DNA from 2 places in the Mycobacterium heckeshornense genome. Region 2 is predicted to be linked to the other one. Evidence: riboswitches for the same ligand, from Rfam matches in the RefSeq annotation. Region 2 holds a riboswitch; the other holds the start of a gene.

Region 1 (15,220 bases), 2.6 Mb from region 2:
AGAAAGCTTGCCTCGTTCGATTGGTGGACACGAAATTCCCCCCCACAGTAGTCGATCAGCTGACAGACAGCGTTGAACCGCTACGACACAGTGTGATCCGAATACCACTAGACAAGGTGAAAGTCCATCCAGGCAGGAAAGGGTTTGTTCGTGAACGGCTTGAGCGGCTCGGCTGTGACTGCGGCTGAGGCAGTCGGTTTCGTCAATGGCATGACCACGATCTCCGCCACCGCAGCTATTGAATATCCGTTGATCGACACGGAGACGTTCCATATCGATGGACGCGATAGCGCCGTCGAGAAGGCCGTGCAGCAGCTTCTCGAGGCGCTTGGGATGAATGAGGGGGAGCACACCGCCAAGACGCCGGAGCGCGTGGCGCGTGCGTGGAGAGAAATGTTGTGGGGTTATGGCGAGGTTCCGGAAGACCATCTTGACACCGACTTCCCGGCACCAGCCGATCCCGGGCTCGTGGTCATGCATGGCATCTCATTCGCGTCGACATGCGCCCACCACCTGTTGCCGTTCTCGGGCCGCGCCACTGTCGCTTACCGTCCCAGTCCGGGGCAGCGGGTGGTGGGGATATCGAAGCTGGCTCGGCTGTTTCACGGCTACGCTGCCCGTCTTCAAATTCAGGAGCGCATCGGCCACCAGGTGGCCGCCGGGATCATGCGCAAGCTCAACCCCTCCGGTGCAATGTGCCTCATCACGGCGCGACACGACTGTATGAGGCTGCGCGGCGTGTGCGAACCACACGCCGAAACGACAACAGAGGCCAGAAACGGGTCGTGGATGGACCACGACATAACCCTCGTACATCGTCTGCACCTGGCGAGCCCGTGATGAATAGGGGTTTGCGGGCCTTGCATTGTCAGCATGGTATCGACCGGAAGGCATGAGATGAGCACAACCACGGTTCGGGTTCGACACGAGTTCTCCGCCGGCCACCGCATCCTCGGGCTGACCGGCGCAGGCGAGAAGTGCCGAAATATTCACGGCCATAACTTCACCTGCTGGTGGATGTTCGACCAGCGTCCGGGATGGCCGTTGGCGGTTGAATTCGGCTCTGTCAAAGCCGAACTCAAAGAGATGATCGACCGGCTGCTAGACCATGCCTTCATCGTGCACAAAGATGACGAATTCGTCGGCTACCTGGTCACGCACGGGCTCAAGAGATACCTGCTCAGTGATAGGCCCACAACTGAGGCAATCGCGGCCGAGATTGCACGGTTGACCGAGGCGCAGTTTCCGGCCCTCGATCTGCTTTACGTACAGCTGACAGAGGGTTCGAATAATGAGGCGGTGTGGATGCGCGGCGGACCGCCAGCGGCTACCTATCCGCCCGGCAGCGCTGTGCTCGACGGGGATCACGCGAAGCGCGTCAGAGCGGTCATTTGAATTCTCGGTGCCGCTTGACCCGTCACTGTCGACCAGCTCGGGCAGTAGTTGTTGACGAGGTCGAAACCTGTTCGGGTTCGCCGACGGTGGCTTGCGCTGGATGTCGCCCCGCCGCAGATGGGTCACCGTGCTGCCGCACCGGCAGTCCCGGTGACTCCGACGTGGCGTGGCTAGGCCGAAGTTCCCCCTGGTGTGGAGCGGTTTAGTGGGTTGAGCTGGGGTTTTGTGTTGGTGTGCTGACTACGCGAGTCCGTGGCGGTGTGAGACGCCGAGTAGTTCGAAGGCTCGCCGCTGTAGTGGGGTGGGGTTGGTGATCTTGGTGAATGCCGGCAGGTCGTCGGTGGGCTGGATGTGGTTGGCGCAGATGGTGGCCAGGTCGGCGAGCAGGCTGGTGAAGCTGTGCACCGGGTAGTCGTTTTCGGTGCGTTTGCGCGCTGCCTTGGCCAGCGCTTGATCGGAGCGTTGGGCGGGAGCGACGGGGTCGGCACGTTTGGCGGCGGCGGCGGGTTTGTCGTTGTCCTGGAAAAGGATTGGTGCGAGGGCTTGTTTCATGTGCCAGCTGATGTAGTAGGACAGCATCCGTAGGAGCATGTGCGCGCGCACCCGATCGGCGAGGCGGTGCCGGATGGGTCGCACGTCCAGTTCGGTGTTGAGGGTGCGGAAGAACCGTTCGACGTCGGCGAGGTCCTTGTAGCGCAGCACGACCTCGTCGCGCTGCAGTGTCTGGTCGGGCAGGCTGGTGCGGAGCACGTAGATGCCGTCGAGGGCGGCCTCGGCGGCGATGGCGTCCTGGTTGCGGGAGAAACTGAACGCTTCGTCGGTGATTTGCAGGTCAAAATGCTTGGCCATCTTGAACTTGTTGCGCACCTTGCCCACCCGCAGCGCGATCTTGTCCCGCCCGCGTAGTGGTCGTTTGGCGCGGCGGGTGGCCTCGGCGATGGTCTGTAGTTCGTGTTCGGTGGCCGCCAGCAGCTCGCCGCGTTTGCGGGCACGCTCATCAGCCAGGGCGGGGTTGTGGCAGCACACCAGCCGCTCGCCGGGGTAGTCGGGGTGGGTGATCTCGAACAGGTTCTGCTCGTCGAACAGCGACAGCTGCAGCGCCCCGTCGTCGACCAATGCCTTGATCTGCGGGGCGCGCAGCGCGCTGATCCAATCCAACTGCGCCGGGTGCAGCTCGTCGCGGATGCGCGCGCTGGTGAGCATGCCCCGATCCCCCACCAGGGCGATGGTGGTCAGCCCGAACCGGGTCTTGAGCTTGGTGATCTGGGCGCCCAGGGTTTTCGGGTCGGCGGTGTTGCCGTCGAACACCTCAATGGCGATCGGCACCCCGGCTGGTGAGCACAGCAGCCCGTAGACGATCTGCAACCGGCCTTTGACCCCGTCGCGGGCATGCCCGATTTTCCCTAACGGGCAGGTGTGGCCCTCGAACGCCGCCGAGGACACGTCATAGAGCACCAGGGTTCCGTTGGCCAGATGCCGTGCGGCCAACGAGTTTTCGATGGCATCCTGGCGCTCGACCACCCAGTCCATCGCGTCATACAGGTCATCCTCATCGGCACCCGCCACGCCCAGCACCGCACCCAGGGTGCTGGTGGCGGTCTCGATGCGCAGCCCGCGCGCCATCGCCAGCTTGGAGCCCGGCTCGATCACCGACGCGGCCAGCATGGCGCACACCAAGTCCCGGTTACGCGACGGGGCGGGGTCGATCAGCTCGGCCATGCCCAGCTTGGCGGCGGTGCCCAACACCGCGGCCACATGCCCGTGCGGCAGGCTGCGGGTGATGTCAAACGCCCCGGCCAGATCGCCCGTCCCCGGCAGGCCCTTGAGCGCGCGCTGCAGTTTGTCCACCTTGTGCTCGGGCCAGCGCGACAGGTTGGCCAGCGTGCGGGTTTTCACCTTGCCGTTCTCGCGGTAACTTTCGCGCAACAGCACCGCCGGCGGTGATCCACGGTTGGGCACCCGCGTCACGTACATGATTACTTTCTAGCACAACAGCAGTACGAGAGTAGCGAATTTAGAAAATGACACGCCGAACAAGTCTTGCGAATACATGATTACGCCTTGCCGGCACATGAACACTGAAACACCTGCTCACAAAGCAGAAAGGAAATCAGCCCCCTCTCAGAAGGGGGGAACTTCGGGCTAGGCTGTTTCCAGGCCCGACAAGTACTCCTCGTTGTGCTGGCCGGGAGCCGGCGGCGGGTCGGTGGCAATCGCGGTGAAGCTGGAGTAGCGCGCCGGGGTGCGGACCACCGTGATCGCGTCGTCGCCGGTTCCGACCTGCAGTGCCAGTTGATTCTCCGCAAAGAGCGGGGTGTCCACGACCTGCTTCCACGTGTGCACAAGACACGCCATTAATCCCCTGCACTGCAATAGTTCTACCCACTCAGCCGCTGTCTTGGTGGTCAAAGTGGATTCCAATTCGTCGGTCAATTCGGCGAAGTTGATCGACCGAGAGCGTTGGTCGAGGAACCTTTGGTCGTGCAGCAGATCGGGTCGGCCGATGGTTTCGCACAGCAGTTTCCAATGCTTGGGGGTGTAGGCACTGATGACGACGTACCCGTCTGCGGCACGGAACGCATCCGATGGCTGGCTGGCAAAACCAACGGTTTTGCGGCGCTTCGTTTTTGGTTCCACATTGGGTATTGGGTCGCTGCGCCGGTTTAGGTGCATGGTGAGCTGGTTTGCTTGCAATCCGACTGCCACGTCGTACATTGCGACACTGACGACGTCGGCGACGCCGTGTCGCTCTCGATTGAGCAGAGCGGCGAGCACCGCCTGGGCCAGCACATGACCGCTGGCGTTGTCGACGAGTTGGAACGGGATGAGCTGAGGCTTGCCTTCCGGTGTGCGCATCCCCGAGGTCATGCCGGCTTCCGCCTGAATCATCAGGTCGATGCCCGGCCGGTCGCCATGGGGACCGTTGCCGCCGTACGCCGATAATCGCGCATAGATGAGTTTCGGATTGCGCGAACGCAATTCGTTGGGACCCAGCCCCATTCTTTCCATGACACCAGGGCGAAAGGCCTCAAGCACGACATCGACGCTGTCGGCGAGCCGAAGTATCTGCCGTTTGGCTTCATCGGAAGTCAGGTCGACGGCCACCGATTTCTTGCCGCGGTTGTTGGGCAGGAAATAGGTGGGCAGCGGTGGCCGGCCGGGAAGAACCGCGGTGATCTGGCGGGCGGCGTCCCCGCCGGGCGCTTCCACCTTGATGACTTCAGCGCCAAGATCGGCCAGCACCTGTCCGGCCAGCGGGCCGGCCACATTCTGGGTGAAATCGAGTACCCGAAACCCGTCCAGGGGCTTGGGACCCTCGCCGTCGGGCATTAGTTGCTGCTCCGGAGCGCGGTGCAATAGTAGTTTTCGGTTTCGCTGTTGATGCGCGGCGGGACCGGTAATCCGTTGTCGGCCAATAATTGACTCGACCTCGTGCGGACGGTCCGCCAGCCGCGCTGGTCGAGGTATTCCGCGACATCACGGCGATCGCCGGGATACCACAGGTCGTCGATGTGGGCATCCAGGCCGTGCTCGTACCATTTCTGGGCGGCGGTGTGCATGACATCCAGCGATTCCGGCGAGTTCAGGAAGATCTCTGCCACCAGTCTGCTGCCGTCCGCGCTGAGCGTGGTGATGTTGTCCAGCAAGCGATCCTGCGCTTCCGCCGGGAGGAATGCCAGCAGCCCCTCAGCGACCCACGCGGTCGGCGTCCCGGTTTCGAACCCTGCTTGCCGCAGCGCCGCCGGCCAGTCGTGTCGTAGATCGATCGGCACGGCCCGAAGCTCGACCGTCGGCTCGGCGCCCAGCGCGGCGAGAGTGGTCGCCTTGAAATCGAGCACTTGTGGTTGATCGATCTCAAAAACTGTCGTTCCCGCGGGCCAGGCCAGTCGGTAGCCGCGGGCGTCCAAGCCGGAGGCCAGGATGACGACCTGACGGATGCCGGCTGCCACCGCGTCGGCGCAGAAGGTGTCGATAAACCGGGTTCGTGCCGCCATCAGGTCGGTCATCGGCTGCATGCCCCACGGGTGGCCCGGGATATCGACGTCGGCAGAATGCAATTTGCCGGCGGCCCAGCGAGTGAAAAAGTCGATGCCGACGGCCCGCACCAGCGGTTCGGCGAATGGATCATCGATGAGCCCGGCTCTGGTGGCGCGGGCTCGGCCCGCGGCCACCATGGTCGCGGTGGCCCCCACGCTAGTTGCCAGATCCCAGGTATCGTTGTCGGTACGCGCCATGCTGGCCAGGGTAACGATGCCGGTAGCAACCGGGTTTGGCGCCTGGTCTCTAGCGCTGATTCTCCTGCTGCCCGGCCATGATTCGTCGCAGCAGTCAGCGGTTCGCCGCTCGATGAAGTCGGCGATCATCGTGCCCCGATCGGCGCAGCAGCCGTCCCTGTGCCGCACAGATGGTCGCTACCAGGCCCGCAATCAACTGCTATGGCATCGCTAGTTGCCCAAGGGAGATGTGCGACTCCTCACACGGCCACGGGGTCGGCCCTTTCCAGAGAAACTCGCCAAATTGCACTGGCGCGCAAAGGTGCTCCACTTCTTGCTTCTCGGGTCAGCACGGGTCGGTTTACCGCCCCTGGGGAAGCCGAGATGTCCTGGGAGCTTTTTCTTACGTTTCAGGGCGCTTTCCGGAAGTGGTCACGAAAGGCGCGGACGGCCCTCGTTTTTCCAGCCTTGCCTGGTTTCTTGTATTGCGCCATTCTCCGCTCCCCGCAGAGCCGAATGAAGCAGCCCCGCAAGACAGCTTGGTAAAAGCGTAGGCATTGCGGATGCCGCTGCAGGTGACTTTTCGCCGAACTGGCCGACCTTTGAGGGCGCCGGCCAGGCGTTGCCCGGGGCAACGCATGCCGGTTCGCCCCAGGCGCCGAATACGGAGTAGCGAGCCGGTTAGCACTGACGGCGAAACAGCGCGGGTGCGGCCTCGAGCGCGCCGGCCGAGAGCATCCGCAAGCCGACCTTTACCATCGCCTGGTGACCACGCCTCGTCCCGCAGAGCTCGCCGCCCCGACGCCGCTCGCCCGGAATGCGGCCTGGCACCGGGCCGCGGCGTGGGCGCGCAGGCTGGCCTGGGTCAGCCTGATGGCCATGCTCGCGGAGGGTGCGGTCGGGCTATGGCAAGGCCTGACGGTCAAGTCGATCGCGTTGACCGGATGGGCGCTAGGAAGTGCGCCCGAAGCCTTGGCGAGCGCGATGGTGATCTGGCGATTCAGCGGTCGGCGCACCTTGTCCGAATCCGCTGAGCGGCGCGCTCAGCGGGGGGTGGCGGTGTCGTTTTGGCTGACCGCCCCTTACATCGCCGCCGAATCCGTCCAGGAGCTGCTTGAGCGGCATCACGCCGAGCCGTCGGCAATCGGTATCGCACTGACGGCCGTTGCGGTGGTGTTGATGCCGATCCTGGGCCAGATCAAACAGCATCTCGGCGCGATGCTCGGTTCTGCGGCCACCTCCGGCGAAGGCATCCAGAACCACTTGTGCGGCGCGCAGGCGGCCGCGGTGTTGGTGGGCCTTGTGGTCACCGCCGGCTGGTCCGGCGGCTGGTGGCTGGATCCCACGATCGGACTGGTGATTGCAGCGGCCGCGGTGTGGCAGGGTGTCCGCGCTTGGCGCGGCGACGACTGCGGGTGCTGAATACGCGTCAGCCGTCGGTTGCTTGACCCCAGGTATTGGGCATCAATGGCAAGCGCGGACCACCGGCCACCGCATCGCCGGCCAGCCTGGTCAGCCCCGCCGCCGTGGCGGTCTCGTTGCGGACGGTTCCGGCGAAGCCAAGCGTCCCAGCACCCTGCTCCCAGGCCATCACCGTTGCGGTATCGAGCTGTGCTTCGAGGTCCATGTATTCGTAGCCGCGACCGACGTGTCGAACCTTCGGTCGCCGGCGCGGACCTGCCGGGCCCTCTTGCCTGGTTGCCGCGGCGGCGGCCGGGGCTGCGGCGGTATCGGGCTTGGATGCCTTTTTCTTGGCGTCGGCGCCGGCACCCCTCTGAGAGCCCATGCTTAGGTTGCCCACCAGGTAGGAGAACAGTTCCGGCCCTGCCGGCGTCGCCGGTGGCGGGGGTGGTGTCGGCGCGGAAAGCGGGGTGTGCGCAGCGCTCGACGCCGGAGCCGCCTCGGGTGCCGGTGCCGGGCCGCCGGCCGATGCAGGAGCCGGGACACTAGCGGCGATGATGGCCGGGGTGAATCCCGGGGGCGGCGTCACCGGCACCACGACCGGCTGGGTCAGGCCGGCCAGCCCCGCCAGGCCCGCGACGCCACCGGCGGCGCCCGCGGGGGCCGCAGCGAGGGGTAGCGCAGCCGCCGTCGCCAGCGGTACGAACGGAGTGGTTGCGACCAGATAGACGCTAACCCGAAGCGTTTCGCTGAACATCTCGAAGCCGATTTCCGAGAAGTAGACAAGCGAGGCGAAAACCAGCACTCCGAGATTGCCGTTGGCCGCCTGCACAATCGTCGGATAAAACTCGATGTAATACCCGGGTCCCGCCAGGAATTCATTGACCGCGTCCGCGAACGTCACGCCCGGCTGGGGAACCAGATTGTAGTTAAACCAACTCATGAAGTGGTCAGGGTTTTCGAAGACGTACAACGGGCTGCCGATCAGGTCGCGCAGTTCCGGGGGCAGAAACTGTTGCACCAGCCCGTCCAACCATTGGAAGACGTTTTGCGATGGTTCGGGCGAGCTGTCGCCAGCGAGGGTTGTCACGGCGTCGGACTTGACAATCTCGGGGGCCGGCGAGGTCTGAGGCACGGACGAAACCGCTGCGGCTGAGACCGCCTCATAGGTGCTCATCACGGTGGCGGCCTGAATCCACATGCGCGCATAGTCGGCTTCGTTCAGTGCGATGGGAATCGTGTTGATCCCAAAGAAGTTCGTCGCCACCAATAGCGCGTGGGCGGCGTGATTGGCGGCGAGTTCGGCCAGGGTCGGCATCTCGGCTAGCGCGGTGCTGTAGGCGGCCGCCACCGTTTCGTGTTGCGCGGCCGCGGCGGCGCTGTCAGCGCTGGCCTGCTCCAGCCACGCCAGATAGGGCGCATGGGCGGCCACATACGCCGCTGCGGTAGCACCCTCCCAGACTCCCGCGCGCACGGTGTCCAGCAGCGCGGTCAGCTCGTCAGCCGCCTGGCTGTAGGCGGTGCTCAGGGAGGTCCATGCAGCCGCGGACTCCAGCAACGGGCCCGGGCCCGGGCCGCTGCTCAGCAGCGCCGAATGCACCTCCGGCGGCGAGGCCAGCCAGATCGGTGAGCTCATCGGGTTTCCTGTCTTTCGTGCCGAAAACCCTTGCCCGCGCGGTCGACTGGATCAGGGTCCAGCCCTAGATACTTGGCCCGCAACCGATCCCACAGTTCGAGTTGTTCCCAGACCGGTTGATCGCGGATCTGCTGGTCGTTGGTCAAAAATGGGTTAGGCAGCAGCAGCGTCATCATCTGTTCGTTACGCCCGTTGAACAGGCGCACACCCCACGAGGTGGGGTAATCATCGGCCCCGATGCGGCGATAAAGCTCGGCGTGCGTGCACTTGCGGATCCGGCCCAGCTCTGGCCCACTCGCCCGGTGCTCGCCGATGCACAGGTGGAAATGCCAGCGACCGAAGTCGACGGTGGCATATCCGTCGTGCATCGAGATTCGCTTGGGCGGGTTTGGCGCCGCCACTTCCCAGGCCGCGCCCTCCATGATGACGCCGAACCAGATTTCGTCCCAATACTCTTCGAAGCACAGGCGGATCAGCTCGAGCAGGCTGTGCTCATCGACGGGCAGCGGCCAACGCTGTTCTCGCCCGCCGCCTTCGGTTTCGACGATGGGAGGGGTGGTGTCGGTCATGGTGTCACCTTTCTGCGTTCGTCAGGCTTGGTCGTGAACACGCAGTCGCCGCACAACCCGCCGCCAGGTGTGCGGTAATACAGGCAGCAGCTGGTTCGGCGGTAGCCGGTATCGCCGAAGCGGATTGTGCCGCTGAGCCTTTGATCGGCACACAATCTTTGAGCCAGCTGTGTGGCGTCACCGCCCAGGACCCGGGCGGCGCCGAGCAGCGCTGACGCGGCGTTGCCGCGGAGCAGCCGCGGCGAGATCGGTCCGAGGCGGCGCAGCGCGACGGTGAGCGGAATGAGGTGCGTCTCCAACACGATGTCGGCCAGCATCGGCGCTAAGTCGTCACCCTGCCAGGCGATGGGATGTTCGATATGCAGCTCAATCCTGCCGTCGGTCTCCCGGAACAACAGCTGCTCGGTAGCCAGATCGAGCAGCAGTCGGTGGCGCACCAGCGCGCCCAGCCCGACTGACCACAGCCGCGCGGCGAAGTCGAAGAAGAACGTCGACACTGCCACGCGGCGCTCCGAGGTGTCGATGCGCGCCTGAACCCGACCGACGACGGCGCCGAGTGCCTCGGTGTCGGTATACAGCTGGGATACAGGCCGCCAGCGTTGGTCGCACGGTCCGGTGCCGATGACGAAATATGTGCTGACGGAAGCTAATTGGGCGAGCACCGCTAGGGTGAGGGGCTGCGGTGCGCAGCGATGCGCGCTGGACGGAAGCGCGCGAAGCTGCGCAGGCAGGCTGTCCAGCGGGACGGGAGTGGCGCAGCCTGCGGTACGCACAGTGATCCGGTCCGGTTCCGCTGCGGTGACGACAATTTCGGCGGGTTCGCCGATACGCCAGCCTTCCCTGGCGAGCACGCGTTCAAAGGCAGCATGCAGCCGTTCGGGCGCGTCAACGCGGGCGCACCGCCCGCCGCTGTTCCGTACCATGAACGTTCCGTTTGCTGAGTCGAAATGCACTGTGTCGCTGCCGAATACTGAGCCGACGCGCCCGGAGAGCAGGAGATCTTCGGGGATCGCGTCGGCGAGCGTGCCGTCTGGGCCCAGCAGCCACACCCGATCGGCGGCCCGCAGCGCCAGTTCCAAGTCGTGCGTGGACATCACGATCGCCAGTCGCCGACGTCGGGCCAGGCTGCGCAGCACCGCCACCAACCCGGCGCGGGACCCGACGTCCAGAAAGGCGGTCGGCTCGTCGAGCAGCAGCGCCGACGGCTGCTGGGCCAGCGCGCGGGCGATCAGAACTCGTTGCCGTTCGCCGTCGGAGAGGTCGGCCGCCGGCCGGTCGGCCAAGTGCGCGGCGCCTACCGCTTGCAACGCCCAGCCGACGACGGCGTGGTCGCCGCGTGTCGGCCTGGCTGTCGGGCCCAGATGCGGGATGCGGCCGAGGCCAACGAGTTCCCTCGCCGACAACAGGCCCGGGTCGAAGCGGTCGGTTAGCACCACCGCGACTCGGCGGCAGAGCTCACCGGGCGCCAGCGCGGCCAGATCCTTGCCGTCGAGCCGTACGTGGCCGCTAAGGGCGGGCTGCAGTCGGCACAGCGTGCGGATCAGGGTGGACTTGCCGCAGCCGTTGGGACCCAGCAGCACGGTGAGCTCGCCCCGAAAGGCGCTGCCGTGCAGGCCGGCCGCGACCACGCTGGTACGGCGCCGGCCGCGGTAGCCGATGGCGAGGTCATGCAGTTCGATCACTGCGGCATCACCACCCCGCGGTGACTGCGCAGCAGCACGAGGACGACAATCGGGGCACCGATCAGCGCGGTGACCGCATTGACCGGAAGTACCGCACCATTGCCGGGAAGCTGATTGACGAGCCCGCATCCCAGCGCGACGGCGGCGCCCAGCAAGACCGCCGTCGGCAAGACGAGCCGGTGATCGGAGCTGCCTACGGCCAGCCGAGCCAGATGTGGCACTACCAAACCAAGAAACGCGATCGGGCCGCAGAACGCCGTCGTGGCCCCAGCCAGCAGCGACGCCGACGCGACAGTGGTGAGCCGGATCCGCCGCACGTCGACGCCCATGGTGCGCGCGTAGGCCTCGCCGAGCAGCAGGGCGTTCAAGGGGCGCACTATTAGCGCTGCCGCCACCAATCCCGACGCGACGACGGGCAGCAGCAGCCGCAGATCCGCCCACGTTGTGCTGGCGAAGCTGCCCAGCCCCCACAGCAGGTACTGCTGCACCCGCTGCGGATCTGCGCAGACCAGCAACACGCTGACGACCGCGGTGCTCGCCGAGCCCACCATGACGCCGACCAGCAACAGGGTCGCCGGCGAGCGCACCCACCGCGCAAGCACCAGGACCGTGGCCAGCACCAGTGCGGCGCCGGCTGCGGCGGCGAGAACCACGCCGGCGCGACCGGCTCCGGCCAGCCCCACCGTGAAGCCGGATCCGCTACCGATTACCGTGACGGAAACCCCAAGGCTCGCACCGGAACTGACACCGAGCACGTACGGGTCGGCGAGGGTGTTGCGAAACAGTGTCTGCATCTGCAGCCCCGCGATCGCGAGCCCGGCGCCCGCAGCGATCGCGGTGAGGACCCGCGGCAGCCGTATGCTTGTCACGATCACCTGCCAGCGCGGGTCGGCTGCCTGAGCACCGACGAGCACCCGGACGGTCTCGGGCAGCGGCACCCGCGCCGGGCCGAGGACCAGCCCCAGCAGAGCCAGCGCAGCGACGGCCCCGGCCAATGTCGTCCACACCACCAACGCGCGGCTCATGCCCGCATCACCTGGCGGTAAAACTGGAACTGGTGGCCGGGGGCGAGGTCGGGATGCAGGATCGCCACGAGGTCGCCCAGCACGAGATCCGGGCGCGCCACACCGCGCTCCCAGTAGTCGTTGCCGCCGCCCGGGCCAAGCGATTTCGTAGCCGACCACACCTGACCAGTACGCATTGCCGTCAACTCGGTGTACCGGTTGTCTTGTGCCAGAGCGTCATTGAGGGTCGTCCAATTGCTGATGACCAGCCACAGCGGTGCCTGCCCGGCCTTGGCGAAGACCGATTCGAAGTTCAGCTGCAGGCTTCCCGCGCGCTTGTCGTCCGCCCACGGGTAGCTGCCGCCCGCGTCGGCAATCAGCCGGCCGGCATAGTCGCCGCCGGCGGGCATCGACCAGACACCGTGATACATCTCGCCGGGCAGCACGTCGACGGGCCGGACGCCCGTGGTCTTCGCGGCGACCTTGCGGTACTCGTCGCGCAGCGTGCGGTAGAGCTCGCCCGCCTTCTTCTCGGTGCCGGTCAGCGCGGCGAACACCTTGACCCACTCGGCCCGGCCCAGCGGAGTGGGTTCCAGCCATTCGGCATCGGCGATCACGCCGACGCCGGCGTCGCGCAGCTTGGCGTAGCTCGGGTCGTCGGTGCCCTGGGTCACCAACACATCGGGATGGGCGGCAATCACCGTCTCGATATCGACCTGCCCACCGGGCGCGAACTCGGCGATATGGCCGGTAGCAATTCGTTGGCGCAGTCGCGGACTGACGACGTTCGCGGCAGTCGCCACGCCGCTGACCACATCGGTTTGGTCGAGTTCTGCGATCATGCCGAGGTGGGTTGTCGAAGCCGAATACATGGTCGTGACCGGCACCGTTATCTGCCGGGCGTGCGTTAGCTCACCGGCCAGCAGCGGGCGCGGCGCGCCGCAGCGCACCAGCACATACGACTCAGGGGCGGCATTCGGATAGGGCTGCTTGACGGTCAGGACCTGGTAGCTGAGGTGGTAGCTGATCGTGAAATTCGTGGCATCGGTGACCGTCGACTTGTCCGGGAAGTAGTCGGTGTCCGGCTTGAAGTCGCTAATGCACGCAGGATTCAAGCGCGTGCCGGTATCCGGCGGGGTCGCGCAGGCGCCCGCAATAAGCGCCAGACAGGCGGCCATGACGACGGCCACCCATGCAAGACGTGGCATGGACGTCGGTCAGCTCTCTCGGGGTACACCGCCCCGGGGTCGCAGGACGCGATGACGCGAGTGTCCTGGCTCTCGGATCGCTGCTCGCCTCGCCTTCCAGCTCGCGGCCGTGGCTGTTGAGGGTCGCTCCCCGATGACAGTGGCGGGACCGCGCCGGATTCGCACCGGCTTCCTGCGTCGTCATCGCCTTACGGGCGTCATTGTTGCATACCGTTCGCAAGTAAGCGATCAGGTCGCCCGCATTTAGTCGAGGCGGTAGCGGATCAGTCGGGAACTGTTGGCGACCACCGCGACCGAAGACGCATTGTGCAAAATCGCGGCAAGCACTGGCGACAACGCGCCGCCGGCACCGATCATCAACCCGGCGGCGTTGACCGCGATCGACATGCCGTAGTTCTCCCGGATGACTTCGACCGCCCGGGCCCCCAAATCCCGCACGTCGAGCAGGCGCTGCAGGTCATCGTTGGCCAGCGCGACATCGGCGGTCTCCACCGCGACATCGGTTCCGGCCAGCCCCATAGCGATTCCGATGTCGGCAGCCGCCAGTGCCGGTGCGTCGTTGATGCCGTCGCCAACCATGCCCACCACGTGGCCCTCGTCTTGCAGCTGGCGCACCACTTCGAGCTTGTCCTCCGGCAGCACTTCGGCGCGCCACTCGTCGATGTCCAGCTCGCGGGCGACGACCGCGGCGATCTCTGGGTGGTCGCCGGTAAGCATAACAATGCGGCGAATTCCATTGGCGCGCAGCTTATTGAGCACGTCAGGCGCTTCTGGGCGGATTTCGTCGCGCAGGCTGATCAGTCCGACCAACATGCCATCCACCGCGAGCAGCAGTGGGGTCTCGGCCTGGCGCCGCAGCTTGTCTACCCACTCCGCCGCTTCCCTTGATACGGCGACGTTTTCGGACTCCAGCAGGGACGGACTGCCCAGCAGCAGCGTACGTCCGTCGGCCCACATCCGCATGCCGAGCCCGACCAGGACCTCGCATTCCTCGTGCGGCGGGATCGTGATGTGCCGTTCTTCGGTCGAGCGGATCACCGCCTCCGCCAGCGGATGACGGGAGTGGATCTCTGAGCTGGCCGCATAGGCCAGGACCTGTTCAGGCTCCCAATCATCGTGCATAGCAATGATATTCGTCACCACCGGTCGACCAACGGTAAGGGTGCCGGTCTTGTCGAAGACGATGGCGTCTACCCGTCCCGCCTCTTCGAGGTGAGAGCCGCCTTTGATCAGGATGCCCCGGCGGGCACCGTTGCCGATGGCCGCGCTGATCGCGGTCGGGGTGGCCAGCCCCACCGCGCATGGGCAGGCCACCAGCAGCATGGTCATCGCACGCCGGACGTCGCCGGTGATCGCCAAGGTAAGCGCCGACACGATGAACGACGTCGGCACGAAGCGGCGCGAAAAGTTTTCGCCGACAGTCTGAATCGGGGCCCGGTCGTGCTGAGCCTCCTCGACACGGGTGATGATGCGCCCGATCGCCGTCTGACTGCCCACCGCGCGGGCACGCACCACGAGCCGGCCCCGCATTACCACCGAGCCGGCGTGCACCATCGAGCCGACGAGCACGCTGACGGGCAGGGTCTCCCCGGTGATGGCAGATTGGTCGACGACCGCCTCCCCGTCGACCACCTCGCCGTCGACCGGGATCGCCACGTGGTCGTGGACCACCACCTCGTCGCCGATCTGCACGGTATCGATCGGCACCTGAACCTCGTTGCCGTCGCTCAGGCGGATCCACGCGGTGTCGGCGCTGCCGCGCAGTAGATCCGAGATGGCGCGCCGGGTCCGGCGCAGTGTCAGATCTTGAAGGTACTCACCGATATTCAACAGCCATAGCACGGTGAGCGCCACGACGTTCTCCCGCAGCACCAGGCTGGCCACCGTCGCGGCGGACACCAAAGCATCGGTTCCGGCGCGGCCGGACCGGAACGAGCGCAGGGCGCCGCGCAGGAACGGATATCCCGTGAAGATCGTGACGCCGGTGGCGGCGAGCCGACCGGTCGGTCCGAGCAGCGGCGGGCGGGCGAACACGTAGCGGCGCACGCCCAGCAACGCCAGCGCCACACCGCCGATCACCATGCGCAGCACGTCGGCGTTGCGGATCTCCG
Region 2 (15,220 bases):
ACCGGAGTTGGAGCCCATATTGCCGAACACCATCGACTGGACGACCACGGCGGTGCCGCCGTGGTCGCCGAGGCCGTGATGGGCGCGGTAGGCCATCGCCCGCGGCGAGTTCCACGACGCGAACACCGCCTCAATGGCCACCCGCAGTTGTGCGTACGGGTCGGCGGGCGGCGACGGAGCCCTGCCCAGTGCGGCGGCGATGCGCCGATACATCCTGTCGAACCGGTGCCGGGTGTCGCGTGCGAATTCGGCCGTGCCAACCGCAGCCAGCGCTTGTTCGACCGCATCGTCGACGCCCAGGTCCAGCACCGTGTCCATCATGCCCGGCATCGAACGCGCCGCGCTTGAGCGCACACTCACCAACAACGGCCGCGGCCCCCGCCCGAACGTTCGTGACGTCTCGTCCTCCAGCCAGCGGACGCCGTCGAGCACCTCGCCCCAGATCGCCTGCATCGTCGCCTCGGGTTCGGCCAGATAGCGGGCGCCCACGTCGGCGGTGATACCGAACGCCGGCGGCACCGGCAAACCGTGCCGGCGCATCATTTCGATGCCGTAGCCCTTGTTGCCCAGCACTTCCCGGGCCAGCGTGGCGGTGCCGTCGAGCACCGGTACCGGCGACGATGGTGAAGCGCTCGCCGTGGTCGGGGAACGCCCGGCCGGCGAGTTATCGCGGACGCCGCTGCGTGGCACGCCACGAGTCATCGTCCACACCCCTCGTCGCTCGGCGCATTCCGGCGGGCCCTGACGCTCCCGCAGCAAACGTCCGACCACCCGCTATGTCTCTCCAGGCTAACTGGCGTGCCCACGCCAACGCGCGGTCAGGACTGTCCGCGCAGCATCCCGAATCCGCGGCGCAGCGCCAGATGAATCCACAGTAGTGCGTACGTCTCGAGGAGCTGAGCCGGCCAGTTCTGCGACGTCGACGGTTGCGAAGCCGGGCTCGCTAACCAGCGCGCGGTGGCCCGAGACCTCGGGCGCTGCTCGAGGGGTGCAAGCAGACGGCACCCGCGGGATGATCTAGCTTGAGAATATGACTGCCTACGACGTTGGGTTACTGATCCTGAGGCTGGTGCTGGGCCTGACCCTCGCCGCCCACGGTTTCAACAAATTCTTCGGTGGCGGCCGGATACCGGGAACCGCGCGCTGGTTCGAAAGCATCGGCATGAAACCCGGCACTTTCCACGCCGCGGTCGCCGCCACCACCGAGGTGTCCGCCGGATTGGGTTTAGCCGCCGGTCTGCTCACCCCGATCCCCGCGGCGGGCTTCGTGTCGCTGATGCTGGTCGCGGCCTGGACCGTGCACCGGCCCAACGGCTTCTTCATCGTGAAAGAGGGTTGGGAGTACAACCTGGTGCTGGCGGTCAGCGCCGTCGCAGTGGCGACGCTCGGCCCGGGGCCACTGAGCCTGGATCGGCTGATCTTCGGCCACAACTGGCTCGACGGCTGGGCCGGTCTGCTGTTCTCGGTGCTGTTGGGCCTGGCCGGTGCTGTCGGTCAGTTGCTGCTCTTCTACCGGCCCCCGGTCAAACAGGCGCAGTAGTCGCGCCAGGTTCGGCGGCACTGCGCCCAGCCCCGAGTGGACCGCTCGAAGGTGGGCAAAGCGTCCCTGTCTCGAACACGACTCGTGTGGCGGATGCGACGACCCATGGTTCATCGGACGGGCACGCGCCGGTCCTCAGCGAATCAGCAGGGACAGCAGCTTCTTGCCCAACGACAGTGGAGCAGAGTCGCTTTCGCAGGACACGGTGACGTTCTCGCCGACCCGTCGGCGCAACTCGGACTGCAACTTTCCGTGGATCGTCGAGCCGGACGCCGGGCATCCGGCGCAGGCGCCCGACATTCGGACCCTCACCTGATCGCCGGTGACCGACACCAATTCAATTGATCCGCCGTGAGATTCGGCCAGCGCACCGATCGGTCCGGCGAGCAGCTCGGCGGTGACATCGGCCAGCTCGCCGGATGAGGCGTCCACCTGCCACCCCGCGGGCTCACGCAGTGCCTCGCTCAGTGCATTACGGATGTCGTCGCCGAGCTCGCGCCAACTGGCGGCGGAACCGAGGGTGATCAACACATTGTTGCCGCACACCAGCAGCTCGTCAATCACGCCGCGGTCAAGCAAGGCACCGAGCCGCCCGGGCGCGCGCCGCACGGTGCCGTCCGCTGGGAGACCGCCGGGCGGCACCACCCAGCGCAGTTGGCGGGGGTTTGAGGTCGCGATGGCGTGGATCGGAATCATGCGCTGACACCGACGGCAATTGAGCGGGCGGCGAAAGCCATTACCCACGCGAGCGCGAACATGTAACCGAAAGCCAGGGCCGGCCACCGCCACGAGTTGGTCTCTCGGCGCATCACGGCCACCGTCGACATGCATTGCAGCGCGAACATGAAATACACCAGCAATGCGATGACTGTCGGTGCGGTGAACACCTTGTGACCGTGATCGTCGGTGAGGGTCGCCAGCGCTTGCCCCGGGTTGGCGGGGTCGGTCGCCGCGGACACTTGGCCGAGCGTGGAGACGAACACCTCACGCGCGGACAGGGCACCGACCAGGGCGACGTCGATATGCCAGTCGAAGCCCAGCGGTTTGAACACGGGCTCGATCGCCTTGCCGACGTCGGCGGCATAGCTGTGGCCCATCACGTATGCGGTCGCGTCGGTGGGGGACATGCCGGCCGTTTCGGTTTCGCGCGTCGGCAAGTTGAGCAGCGCCCACAGCACCAGGGACACGGCCAAGATAATCGTTCCGGCCTTGCGCAAGAACATCTTCGCTGCGCTCCACACCGCGACCAGCACAGCTTTGACAGGAGGGAACCGATACGGGGGGAGCTCCATAGTGAACGGCAGCACGTCGCTGCGCAGGATTGTCGACTTGAACAGCCACGCCGCGATCAGCGCCGAGGTTCCTCCGCCGAGATACAGCAAGAACATCGTGATGCCCTGGGCGCTGAGCCCCCACCAGCGCGTCTGAGGTGCGACCAGCAGACCGACCAGCAAGGTATACACCGGCAGGCGCGCCGAACAGGTCATCAGCGGTGCGCTCAGGATGGTGGCGATCCGGTCGCGCGACGACGGCAACGTCCGGGTCGCCATAATGCCGGGGATGGCGCAGGCAAACGACGACAGCATCGCGACAAAAGCGCGGCCTTCCAGACCGGTGGTGGCCATCACGCGGTCCATCACGAATGCCGCCCGGGCCAGGTAACCGAGGTTTTCCAGCAGCGCAATCAGCAGGAACAGCAGTGCAATCTGCGGGATGAACTGCAGGACGGTGCCCACGCCACCGATGACTGCGTGGCCCAGCAGGCTTCCCGCCAGCGAATTGCCCATGTGCTCGGCGATCTGGGCGCCCAGCCAGTTCAGTCCGTCGGCTATCCCATCCCGCAGGGGTGCACCGACGGTGAAGACAACCTGGAAGAAAGCAAACATCACCGCGAAGAACACGACCGTGCCCCACAATGGGTGCAGCAGCAACCGGTCGATCCGGTTGGTGCGGTGATCCGGTTGCGGCGCAACGTAGTTCGAAGCATCGAGCACGGACTTGCCCCAGGCGTCGACGGCGTCGTGATCGGACGGAGGCGCAAGCGGCGGCCGTTTCCACCGGTGGAAAGACCCCAGCTGCGCGCGCACAGCTTCGATGCCCGTGCCCCGGTGTGCGACGACTGGGATGACCGGGATGCCAAGCGCCGTCGAGAGCGCGCCGGTATCGATCCGGCCTCCGCGCGACGTCATTTCGTCGCTCATGGTGAGCACCAGCAGGCACGGCAAGTCGAGGCGCAAAACCTCCGCGACGAGCGTGATCGAACGACGCAGTGTGGTGACGTCGGCCACTAGCAGCACCGCATCGGGTCTGCCGATGCCGTCGAGGCGACCGGTGAGCAGGTCGGTGACAACCTGTTCGTCCGGGCTGATCGGGTCGAGGCTGTAGGTGCCGGGCAGGTCCTCGACGGCGATCGTGGCGCCATCCACTTCGGTGGTGCCCACGCTGCGCCCCACCGTGACGCCGGGGTAGTTGCCGATTTTCCCGCGCAGCCCCGTCAGATGGTTGAAGACGCTGGTCTTGCCGGCGTTCGGACTGCCCACCAGCGCCACCCGCCGAAGATCTTCGACCCCTACCGCGGTGCTGCTCTCGGTGTGGCACGACGTCATCGGGGTGCCTCCGGGACCACTTCGATCAGTCGCGCCTCGCGGCGGCGGATGCACAGTTCGGTGTCTTGGACCCGGTAGATGGTGGGGTCGCCTAGCGGTGCCCGGCGGATCACGTCGACGCGAGCGGTTGGCCGGAATCCCAATTGGTGGAGGCGACGTCCCACCGCGGGGTCGGCCTGCGGCGCCAGGCCCACCACGGTTGCCTGCTGGCCCGGCACCAGTTGGGCAAGATCGCATCGATACCGATCCTGGCCTCGAGCATGCATGACGTGCCTTAACGTTCAGTGGAGTCAACTGTCGAAGTTACACCTGCAGGAGCGATCGATAATCCCCCAGCCGAGGTCCTCCGATGACGCGTGCGACCAGATGAGCTGTTCGCCGAGATGGTCGCGGCCATTGAGCACCCGGCCCGACTGCGTCGCCGGGACCGTCACACAGCCGGTGGGTACGGCAGGCTGCTGCCGGTGTTCTCGTCGACGACAACGCGTTCGCCCAGGTAAGGGAAAGCGCGTTGCGGGCAGGCCGGCCGGCTACAGATCTTGCAGCCGGCTCCGATCGGAACCGCGGTCGTCGGGTCATCCAGGACGATGCCGGTGGAGTAGACGAGCTTGTGGGCGTGGATTAGATCGCAGCCCAAACCGATGGCAAAGCTCTTGTGCTGGCCCAGATAACCGTGTCCTTCGGTCTCCGTGGTCTTGGCGACCCAGAAATACGAACGCCCATCGGGCATCTGCGCCACCTGGGTGACGATGCGACCCGGCTGGGCGAACGCGTCGTGCACCACCCACAGCGGGCAGCTGCCACCCACACGACTGAAATGAAAAGCAGTGGCGGACTGCCGCTTTGAGATGTTGCCGGCCTTGTCGGTGCGGACGAAGATGAACGGTACACCGCGCTGCCGGGGGCGCTGCAGCGTCGAAAGCCGGTGGCAGACGGTTTCGAAGCTCACCTCGAACCGCTGGCCCAGCAGATCGATGTCGTAGCGTAGTTCCTCTGCGGCCCCGTGAAACTCGCCGTACGGCAACAGCAACGCCCCGGCGAAATAGTTGGCCAGCCCGATCCGGGCCACGCCGCGAGCCTCGGGACTGAGCTGGTCGTCGGTGGCCACGATGGCCGAGATCAGCTCCGACTGGCTGAGCAGGGCCAGCTGGGTGGCGATCTGGAAGGCCCGCTGACCCGGCCGCAGCCAGTGCGCCACGCGCAGCACCCGGGTCGTCGGGTCGTACTGGCGCTTGGTGGTTTCGGGAAGCGCGGTGTCGATCACCACGGTGATGCCGAACCGTTCGCGTATCAATGCGGCCAATTGAAGGTCAAGCCCGCCGGTCCGCAGCTCGTTTTCTGCGAACATCCGCTCGGCGGCGACGTCTAGCTCGTCGATGTAGTTGTTGCGGTCGTAGAAGAAGTCGCGAACCTCCTCGAACGGCATCGGGCGTTCCAGCGGCTGCGATGTCTCGGCTATCGCGCGAGACCGATAGGCCTCCACTTCCTCGGTCACATCGCGCAGACGGCGGTGCAGCGCTACCAGACTGCGGCCGATCTCGGGCATCCGGGCAACCAGTTCCTCGATTTGGTTGCGGCTGACCGCGTGCTCGGTCGCGGTGAACACATCGCTGAGGTCGGCCACCAGCCGGGCGTCGGAATCGGCGGAGAAGTAATGCGCGGCCAAATCGAAGCGTTCGGTGAGGGCGAGCAGCACCGGCACGGTGAGTGGGCGCTGATTGTTCTCGAGCTGGTTGACGTAGCTGGTCGATAAGTCGAGGGCGCGGGCCAAAGCCGCCTGGGTGAGTCCACGCTCCTCGCGCAACCGCCGAAGCCGCGCGCCGGAAAACATCTTCACCACCGACGACACATTACTCCGCCCGTGTTCGCAATATTCGCAATCGCGGGTCAATCCAGACGCAAAAACCACACATAACCAGGGATCTTTCGCGATGTTACCCAGTGCATAGTGTGTGGATGGCGTTGATGCATGCTGTCCGTGGCCGGCGAAGCCGACGAGGTCGCCGGACCGTCTAGACATCGATCGTCGCGCGGCAACGCCATTCGGTGCCGCTCTGGGTGAAGGCCAGCCCAGACAACGCGACGGCCTTCGGTACCGCACCGACCAGCCTGACGTCGCTCAGCGATGCCACCGGCATGGTCAGCCGCACGGTGTCCGAGTCGATGGTGACCTCGGCGCTGAGCGGCACCACGCCTTCGGTGTCGAGCAGATAAATCAGTTCGTCGAGCACCGCCACCAAGCGATCACCGTCAGTGGTGGCGGGCACTTCGCACGTGACGGTCCGCAACGGCGACGCTCGGGAGAAGTCGACGAAACTGCCCGTAAGTCCCATGACCGCCTCGGCCAGGCAGATTTCGCGGCTCGGCCCCCACGCCTCGATGACGATATCGGCCGGATGGGGCAGCGTGCGGTGCCCGCGATCGGCTGCCGTCAACCCTTCACCACGCCCAGCGGTTCGAGTCGGGCCACCCTGCGGCACAGGCCCGCTTGTTCTGCGACCGCGACGACCTCGGACACGTCCTTGTAGGCCGCGGGAGCCTCTTCGACCAGACCCCGCCGCGACGCGCCCCTGACCAGGATCCCCTGCCGCCGCTCCAATTGGTCGCGCAGCACCTTCTGGGAGACCGACCGGGCCGCCTGGTGGCGGCTGAGCTGTCGACCGGCGCCGTGACAGGTGGAGTGAAACGCACCACCTCCAGCCACCCCGGCCAACACATAGGACGACGTTCCCATCGAGCCGGGAATCAGCACAGGCTGCCCGACGTCAGCCAAATCCGCTGGCAACTCCGGGTGTCCGGGAGGCAGTGCCCTGGTCGCACCCTTGCGGTGCACACAAAGGTCGACCATCTCGCCGGCGACCTCGTGCCGCTCGATCCGCGCGAGGTTGTGGGAGATGTCGTAGACCAGTTCAAGCCCGGTGCCGGTGACCGACGAAAACACCTCGGACGCGGCCCGGCCCAGAATTTGCCGATTGGCGCGGGCGTAATTCGCCGCCGCATACATCGCTCCCAGGTAGCGGCGACCCTCGCCGGAATCAACAGGGACGCAAGCTAGTTGGCGGTCGGGCACATGCACGCCATGACGCTGCATGGCGTGGTCCATGGCGTGCACCTCGTCGGTGCAGATTTGGTGCCCAAGTCCCCGCGAACCGCAGTGGATCATCACGCAGACCTGCCCGGCGCGCAGCCCGAATGCCTTGGCGACCGGCTCGTCGAGCACCTCAGCGACATGCTGGACTTCCAGGAAGTGATTCCCCGAACCCAGACTGCCCAGTTGCTGGCGTCCCCGCGCCCGCGCACGGTCGCTCACCGCTGCGGGGTCGGCCTCCTCGAACCCACCGCCATCCTCACAGCGGTCCAAGTCGAGCTGGCATCCGTCGCCGTGCTCGACCACATACCGGGAGCCTCCCTGCAGCACCCGGTCCAATTCCTCGTCGCTCACCGGCGCGCGCACGGCCCCCGGTCCCGCACCGCGCGGAATTCGTTGGCTTAACCGGTCCATCACTAACTTGCCGACTTTGGCGAACTCGCCCCGGTCAAGGTCGGCCGACAGCATTCGCACCCCGCAGGAGATGTCGAATCCCACGCCGCCGGGAGAGATCACTCCGTCGCCGCGCACGTCGGTCGCCGCCACCCCGCCGATCGGGAAGCCGTAGCCCAAATGGATGTCAGGCATCGCGTATGACGCTTCGACAATGCCGGGTAGAGTCGCCACGTTCGCCACCTGCCGCAGCAAGGGCTCGCGATTGGTCGCGGGCAGCAGCGACGGCGACGCGAAGATCACGCCCGGCACCCGCATGTCCCCGGATGGGTCGATCCGGAACCGAAATGGGGTTTCCTGCACTAATCTCATTGCCACTCCAGACAGGCGGCCGATCGCCGGCGGCCTCAGTCAGCAGGCGCCCGGATGTGACTCGCAGTACGGCGTGGTCCCCGGAAACCGGTAGCGATTCGCGGCCACCCACCGATAGACCGCGTCCTGAATCAACCGCACGCCCGCAATCCGGTATACCACCAGCGGCAACGTGGTGCCGATCGCGGCCGACAGCGCCGCGTTGACGGCCTCGGCACCGGAGTAGACCACTCCCGAACGGTCCAGCCACCGCACCGAATCGAGCAGCTGGGACGGCGGGATGTTCAGCCGCTCCGCAGCGGATGGGCTCTGCAGCGGCTCGACCTGCACGTTGCCGGTTCGATTGAGTTTCAGCGCGAGGTTCGCCGACCGGGTGCACATTCCGCAGGCGCCGTCGAAGAAAAGAATGCCTGACACGTGCCCATCCTTCACCTCGCGGTGTCACCTGCCAACGACGACGCAACGTCGTGGTCGATTTGGGCCGATCGGCCGACGGCGCAAACCGGTACCCGCACGTCTAGAACACGTTCTAATCTGTCCCGCATGGGATTCTTCAAACCTGAGCTGCCACAGATCGACATGGCCGAATGGAGCAAGGGCACGCGCAGCGAGAAGATCCGGCCGATGGCCAGGCACTGGGCCGAGGTGGGGTTCGGGACGCCGGTCGCGCTGCACCTGTTCTACGTGGTCAAAATCGGCCTCTACATTCTGGGCGGCGCGCTGTTCGCCTTGACCACCAAGGGAATCGATGGGTTTGCGGCCGTCGGCTCGTGGTGGTCGGAGCCGATTGTTTTCGAGAAGGTCGTGCTCTACACCATGCTGTTCGAGGTGGTCGGGCTGGGTTGTGGCTTCGGGCCGCTCAACAACCGGTTCTTCCCGCCGATGGGCTCGATCCTGTACTGGCTGCGCCCGGGCACGATCCGATTGCCCCCCTGGCCGCAGCGAATCCCGTTCACCAAGGGCACCGCCAGGACCCCGGTCGACGTCGCATTGTATGCGGCGCTGCTGATGATGCTGCTTTGGTGCTTGTTCTCCGACGGCACCGGTCCAATTCCGGCGCTGCACACCGAGATCGGGCTGCTCCCGGTGTGGCAGATCTGGACCGTCCTGGGCCTGCTCACCGTGCTCGGGCTGCGCGACAAGGTGATTTTCCTGGCCGCACGGGGCGAGGTCTACGCCTCGCTGGCGGTGACGTTCCTGTTTCCGGGTGTGGACATGATCGTGGCGTCCAAGGCGGTGTTCGTCGTGATCTGGATGGGCGCGGCGACGTCCAAGCTCAACCACCACTTCCCCTTCGTGATCTCGACGATGATGTCCAACAATCCACTGATCCGGGCACGATCGATGAAGCGCGCCTTCTTCGAAAGGTTCCCCGACGACCTGCGGCCCGGTCGCCTGTCGCGGATCGTCGCCCATGGCGGCACCACCGTGGAAATGTGTGTGCCGGTGGTGTTGTTCTTCTCCCACGGCGGCTGGGTGACCGCGGTGGCCGCCGCCGTGATGGTGTGCTTCCACCTGGCGATCCTGACGGCGATTCCGATGGGGGTGCCGCTGGAGTGGAACGTCTTCATGATCTACGGGATCGGGGCACTCTTCGTCGCCTACGCGCATCTCGGGCTGACCGACCTGACCCATCCGGTGCCGGTAGCGATCCTGTTCGCGGTCTTGGTCGGCATCGTGATCGCCGGCAACATGTTCCCGCGCAAGATCTCGTTCCTGCCGGGCATGCGCTATTACGCCGGCAACTGGGATACCACGCTGTGGTGCGTCAAACCGTCGGCGGATGACAAGATCGCTCGCGGGCTGGTGGCGATTGCGAGCATGCCGGCCGCCCAGCTGGAGCGCTTTTACGGCAAAGACCGCGCACTGATCCCGATGTATCTGGGATACGCGTTCCGCGCGATGAACACTCACGGGCGAGCCTTGTTCACGCTGGCGCACCGCGCCATGGCCGGGCAGAACGAGGACGACTACGTCATCACCGACGGCGAACGAATCTGTTCCACCGCGATCGGCTGGAACTTCGGCGACGGCCACATGCACAACGAACAACTGATCGCCGCCATGCAGCAGCGGTGCCACTTCGAGCCCGGTGAGGTGCGCGTCGTCCTGCTCGACGCCCAACCCATCCACCGCCAAACCCAGGAGTACCGGTTAGTTGACGCAGCCACCGGCGAATTCGAGCGCGGCTATGTGCGGGTGGCCGACATGGTCACCCGGCAACCGTGGGACGACACCGTCCCGGTGCATGTCTACGAGCACCGCGCCGAAGGGCTGGACTCGCGCCGAGTGTGAAACTGTTGCGAAATCGGGCATCTTTTTCCGCAACAGTTTCACATTCGCGAACTACCTCGGGCTAGGCGGCTTCGCTGCGCACCTTTGCCGCCGCTGCGACCATGTTTCGCAGCGATGCTGTCACCTCTTCGGCGGTACGCGTTTTCAGGCCGCAGTCGGGGTTTACCCATAGTCGTTGCGGGGGAACGGCTTGCAACGCTGCCCGTAGCGACGCGGCGATCTCCTCGGTGCTGGGCACCCGTGGTGAGTGGATGTCGTACACGCCCGGCCCGACGCTGTTGGCGAACCCCGCGGCGTTGAGATCGTCGAGTACCTCCATATGCGAGCGCGCCGCCTCGATTGACGTCACGTCGGCGTCCAGATCGGCGATCGCGCCGATCACCTCACCGAACTCCGAATAACACAGATGTGTGTGGATCTGCGTCGAGTCCGATACGCCCGACGTCGCCAGCCGAAACGCGCCGACCGCCCACCTCAGGTAGTCGTCCTGCGCGGCGCGGCGCAGCGGCAGCAACTCGCGCAGCGCCGGCTCGTCGACCTGAATGATCCCGATGCCCGCCGATTGCAGATCGATGGTCTCGTCGCGGATCGCCAATGCGATCTGGTACGCCGTGTCGGCCAGCGGCTGGTCGTCACGCACGAACGACCACGCCAGGATCGTCACCGGCCCGGTCAGCATGCCCTTGACCGGTTTGTCGGTGAGCGACTGCGCGTAGGTAATCCACTCGACCGTCATCGGATGCGGCCGCGCGACATCGCCGTAAAGGATCGGCGGGCGCACGCAGCGGCTGCCGTAGGACTGCACCCAGCCGTTCTGGGTGGCGACGAACCCGTCGAGCTGCTCGGCGAAGTACTGCACCATGTCGTTGCGTTCCGGCTCGCCATGCACCAACACGTCCAGGCCGAGTCGTTCCTGCAGCGCGATGACCGCCGCGATCTCGGCCTTCATCCGCCGGACGTACTCGGCCTCGTCTATCTCGCCGGCCCGGAACGCCGCGCGGGTCTTGCGGATCTCGGGCGTCTGCGGATAGGAGCCAATCGTGGTGGTCGGCAGCGGCGGCAGGTGCAGCCGAGCATTCTGGGTGGCTCGCCGCTGCGCCGAGGGCCCCCGTTGGATTCCCGCCGCGAGGATCGCGTCGATGCGGGCCCGGACTTGTTCGTTGCGCAGCCGCGGATCGGAGCGGCGCGACGCGACCGCGGCGTTGGAGGCAGCGATTTCGGCGGCCACCGCCTCGCGCCCGTCGCGCAAGGCCCGCGCCAGCGTGACGACTTCGCGTACTTTCTCGGCGCCGAAGGCCAGCCAGCTGCGCAGGTTGTCGTCCAACTCGGTCTCGAAGGCCAGCGTGTAGGGCACGTGCAGGGTCGAGCAGGACGTCGATACCGCCAGCGATCCCACCGACCCGAGTAAAGTGGCCAGCCGGCTCAGCGCTGCTTCCAGGTCGGTGCGCCACACGTTGCGTCCGTCGACGATCCCGGCCACCAGCGTCTTGCCGGCCAACTCGGGCACCGCTGCCACGGCGGCGGTGGCACCCGCGACCAGGTCGACGCCGATCGCCTCGACCGGCGTGCGGGCCAGCGCCGGTAAAGCCTCGCCCGGGTCCCCGAAGTAGGTGGCGACGTGGATCGCCGGGCGGGCCGGCACCGATCCCAGCGCGCTGTACACCCGTTGGGCCAACACGGGCGCGTCAGCGCTGATATCGGTCACCAGCACCGGCTCGTCGAACTGCACCCATGCCGCCCCGGCGTCGGCCAGCAGCGACAGCAGCTCGCAGTAGACCGGGATCAGTTCGTCGATGCGGTCGATGGGTGCGCCGGCGCCATCCACCGCCTTGCTCAACAGCAGGAAGGTGATCGGCCCAATAATCACAGGGCGCGCTGGAATACCCTGCTGCAGAGCCTCTTTCAGCTCCGCGACCACCTTGGCAGGGTTCAGCGTGAACCGGGTGGCCGGGGAAATCTCTGGAACCAGGTAGTGGTAGTTGGTGTCGAACCACTTGGTCATCTCCAGCGGCGCGATGTCCTCGGTGCCCCGGGCCGCGGCGAAGTAGCGGTCCAATTCGTCGGGCACGTCATGCACCCGCGGCGGCAGCGCGCCGAGCATGACCGCCGTGTCGAGCATCAGGTCGTAGTAGGAAAAAGTGTTCACCGGCACCGAGTCCAGGCCGGCGGCGACCAAGCTCGACCACGCGTCACGACGCAGGGAGGCGGCGACGGATTCCAGCTCGGAGCGGCTGGTCCGTCCGGCCCAATAACCTTCGGTCGCGCGCTTGAGTTCGCGGCGCGGGCCGATGCGAGGCGAGCCGGTGATGGTGGCGGTAAACGGTTGAGCGGTCACAATCTCGTCCTTCACTCGACGTGGTGGTCATCGCCAGACGGACGCACGGCACTACAACCGATGCGGCCATCCGCCCATTCCACGAGGCGATGAGCCGCCGGACGCGGCGCATCCGGCACAGCCGGCAGGTCTTCGGACTCGCAGGCACGCACCGGGTGCTCCTAGTGGCCGTCGCTTCCCAGTCGGGCGACCAGTGCTGATGACGGCGGTCGTTCCTGCATACCGCTGCGGGACAGTCCCGGATTCTCACCGGGTTCCCTCTCGCGAGACAGGATCAACCTGCCTCGCTCGGTGCCGGCACGCATGCCGGCAGACCAGCTGCGCAATAGAGGTTACCCGGTTGTGCCGGCGACCTCGCTGGGCCCGCCCGCAGCGCGGTTTCCGGCGCGTGACACTGCAGCTGGCCATCCCGTGCGACCCCAGTCGCGCACCGTCCAACGGGTTGGTCAACAATCGAGGCACAACCTCTCGTCGAAGGAGAATTGTCATGGCTGAAGCCGTCATCGTCGAGGCAGTGCGCTCACCGATCGGCAAGCGCAACGGTGGGCTGTCCGGCGTGCATCCCGCTGAGTTGTCCGCGCAGGTGCTCAACGGGCTAATCGAGCGGGCCGGAGTCGACCCCGAGATCGTCGACGATGTGATCTGGGGATGCGTGATGCAAGCCGGGGAGCAGGCCCTTGACATCGCCCGCACTGCGTTGTTGACGGCGGGCTGGCCGGAAACCGTTCCGGGTGTCACCGTCGACCGCCAGTGCGGATCCAGCCAGCAGTCAATCCACTTTGCCGCCGCGGGCGTAGTCGCCGGCCACTATGACGTCGTCGTCGCCGGTGGCGTCGAATCGATGTCGAGGGTCCCGATGGGTTCCTCGTTGGCCAACGGCGGCAGGCCGTTCCCCGACGGCTTCCTGAGCCGCTATGATGGCGCGATCCCCAACCAGGGCATCGGCGCGGAGATGATCGCGGAGCGTTGGGGTTTCGACCGCACCACGCTCGACGAGTTCTCTCTGGGCTCCCACGAGAAAGCCGCTGCCGCTCAAGATTCCGGTGCGTTCGATGATCAGATCGTGGCGATCAAAGACCAGGACGGCAATGTCGTGCTCAAAGACGAAGGCATTCGCCGGGGCACCACGATCGAGAAGATGGCCGAGCTCAAACCGGCCTTCAAAGAAGACGGCGTGATCCACGCCGGCAACTCCAGCCAGATCTCCGACGGCGCTGCAGCCGTGTTGTTCATGTCGGCGGAGAAGGCGAAGTCGTTGGGGCTCAAAGCGATCGCCAAGGTCCACACTGCGACGCTGGCCGGCGCCGACCCGGTGATCATGTTGACCGCGCCGATCCCGGCCACCCAGAAAGCGTTGAAACGCTCCGGGCTGAGCCTGGATGACATCGGGGCCTACGAGGTCAACGAGGCGTTCGCGCCGGTGCCGCTGGCCTGGCTGCACGACATCGGCGCCGACGAGAAGAAGCTCAACCCTAACGGCGGGGCTATCGCGCTTGGCCATCCGCTCGGCGGCTCGGGGGCGCGCATTATGACCACGCTGCTCTACCACATGCGGGACAAGGGAATTCGCTACGGCCTGCAAACCATGTGCGAAGGCGGCGGACAGGCCAACGCGACGATTGTGGAATTGCTGTGACTGTCACCGGCACCCAACCCGCGGCGCTCGTTGAGCGGCGGGGCGACGTCATGGTCATCACGATCAACCGTCCCGAGGCCCGCAACGCCGTCAACAGCGCGGTCAGCACCGCCGTCGGCGACGCCCTCGAACAGGCTCAACAAGATCCCGAGATCAGGGCGGTGGTGATCACCGGCGCCGGCGACAAATCATTTTGTGCCGGAGCCGATCTCAAGGCGATTTCGCGCCGGGAAAACCTTTATCACCCCGATCATCCTGAATGGGGTTTCGCCGGGTATGTGCGTCACTTCATCGACAAGCCGACGATCGCCGCGGTCAACGGCACCGCGCTGGGCGGTGGTACCGAGCTGGCGCTGGCGAGCGACCTGGTGGTGGGCGAGGAGCGCGCGAAATTCGGTCTGCCGGAGGTCAAGGTCGGATTGATCGCCGGCGCCGGCGGCGTGTTCCGGATCGTGCACCAGCTTCCCCGCAAGGTCGCACTGGAGATGCTGCTGACCGGTGAGCCGATCAGCGCCGCGGAGGCGCTCAAGTGGGGCCTGATCAACCGGGTCGTTCCCGACGGCACGGTGTTGGAAGCCGCCCTGGCACTGGCCGAGCGGGTCACCGTCAACGCGCCGCTGTCGGTGCAGGCCAGCAAGCGGATCGCCTACGGGGCCGACGACGGCGTCATCCCCGACGAGGAGCCGGGCTGGGCGCGCACACAGCACGAGTTCCGTGCACTATTGAAGTCCGAGGACGCCAGGGAAGGACCTCTGGCGTTTGCCGAGAAACGCCAACCGGTCTGGAAGGCGCGCTGACACAGTTAATTTCACTGTGCGAGGGCATTCACTACACGGTTGAAAACACCGGGTAGCAACCCGCACGCAGGCACGATGGCACGCCGGGCCGGACGTGGCGCGCCGGCCAGCACCAGCCCGCGGGTCAGCAGCCGGTAGGTGCGGGTAATCCGCCGCCA

The links. A riboswitch is a leader RNA that binds a small molecule or an ion and turns the genes downstream of it on or off. The one in region 2 is predicted to bind cobalamin.
Region 1: linked by a shared signal. The riboswitch ahead of MHEC_RS18545 (ABC transporter substrate-binding protein) and the one ahead of metE (5-methyltetrahydropteroyltriglutamate--homocysteine S-methyltransferase) in region 2 are both predicted to bind cobalamin.

The regions. Positions count from the first base shown of each region.
Region 1 is NZ_AP024237.1:3,841,662-3,856,881, reverse strand. It holds gene folE (GTP cyclohydrolase I) at 151-840, shown strand; gene MHEC_RS18590 (6-pyruvoyl trahydropterin synthase family protein) at 898-1,395, shown strand; gene MHEC_RS18585 (IS1634 family transposase) at 1,636-3,369, opposite strand; gene MHEC_RS18580 (CoA transferase) at 3,538-4,725, opposite strand; gene MHEC_RS18575 (class I SAM-dependent methyltransferase) at 4,725-5,630, opposite strand; gene MHEC_RS18570 (cation transporter) at 6,375-7,031, shown strand; gene MHEC_RS18565 (PPE family protein) at 7,039-8,646, opposite strand; gene MHEC_RS18560 (DUF7676 family protein) at 8,643-9,215, opposite strand; gene MHEC_RS18555 (ATP-binding cassette domain-containing protein) at 9,212-10,897, opposite strand; gene MHEC_RS18550 (FecCD family ABC transporter permease) at 10,894-11,922, opposite strand; gene MHEC_RS18545 (ABC transporter substrate-binding protein) at 11,919-13,109, opposite strand; cobalamin riboswitch at 13,148-13,324, opposite strand; gene ctpC (manganese-exporting P-type ATPase CtpC) at 13,353-15,220, opposite strand, start outside.
Region 2 is NZ_AP024237.1:1,232,683-1,247,902, forward strand. It holds gene MHEC_RS06025 (pyruvate, phosphate dikinase) at 1-702, opposite strand, end outside; gene MHEC_RS06030 (DoxX family protein) at 1,031-1,540, shown strand; gene MHEC_RS06035 (NifU family protein) at 1,676-2,236, opposite strand; gene feoB (ferrous iron transporter B) at 2,233-4,146, opposite strand; gene MHEC_RS06045 (FeoA family protein) at 4,143-4,412, opposite strand; gene MHEC_RS06050 (short-chain fatty acyl-CoA regulator family protein) at 4,577-5,977, opposite strand; gene MHEC_RS06055 (archease) at 6,159-6,581, opposite strand; gene MHEC_RS06060 (RtcB family protein) at 6,578-7,999, opposite strand; gene MHEC_RS06065 (thiol-disulfide oxidoreductase DCC family protein) at 8,039-8,416, opposite strand; gene MHEC_RS06070 (DUF3556 domain-containing protein) at 8,543-10,294, shown strand; gene metE (5-methyltetrahydropteroyltriglutamate--homocysteine S-methyltransferase) at 10,356-12,629, opposite strand; cobalamin riboswitch at 12,736-12,963, opposite strand; gene MHEC_RS06080 (thiolase family protein) at 13,117-14,265, shown strand; gene MHEC_RS06085 (enoyl-CoA hydratase-related protein) at 14,316-15,062, shown strand; gene MHEC_RS06090 (NAD(P)/FAD-dependent oxidoreductase) at 15,074-15,220, opposite strand, start outside.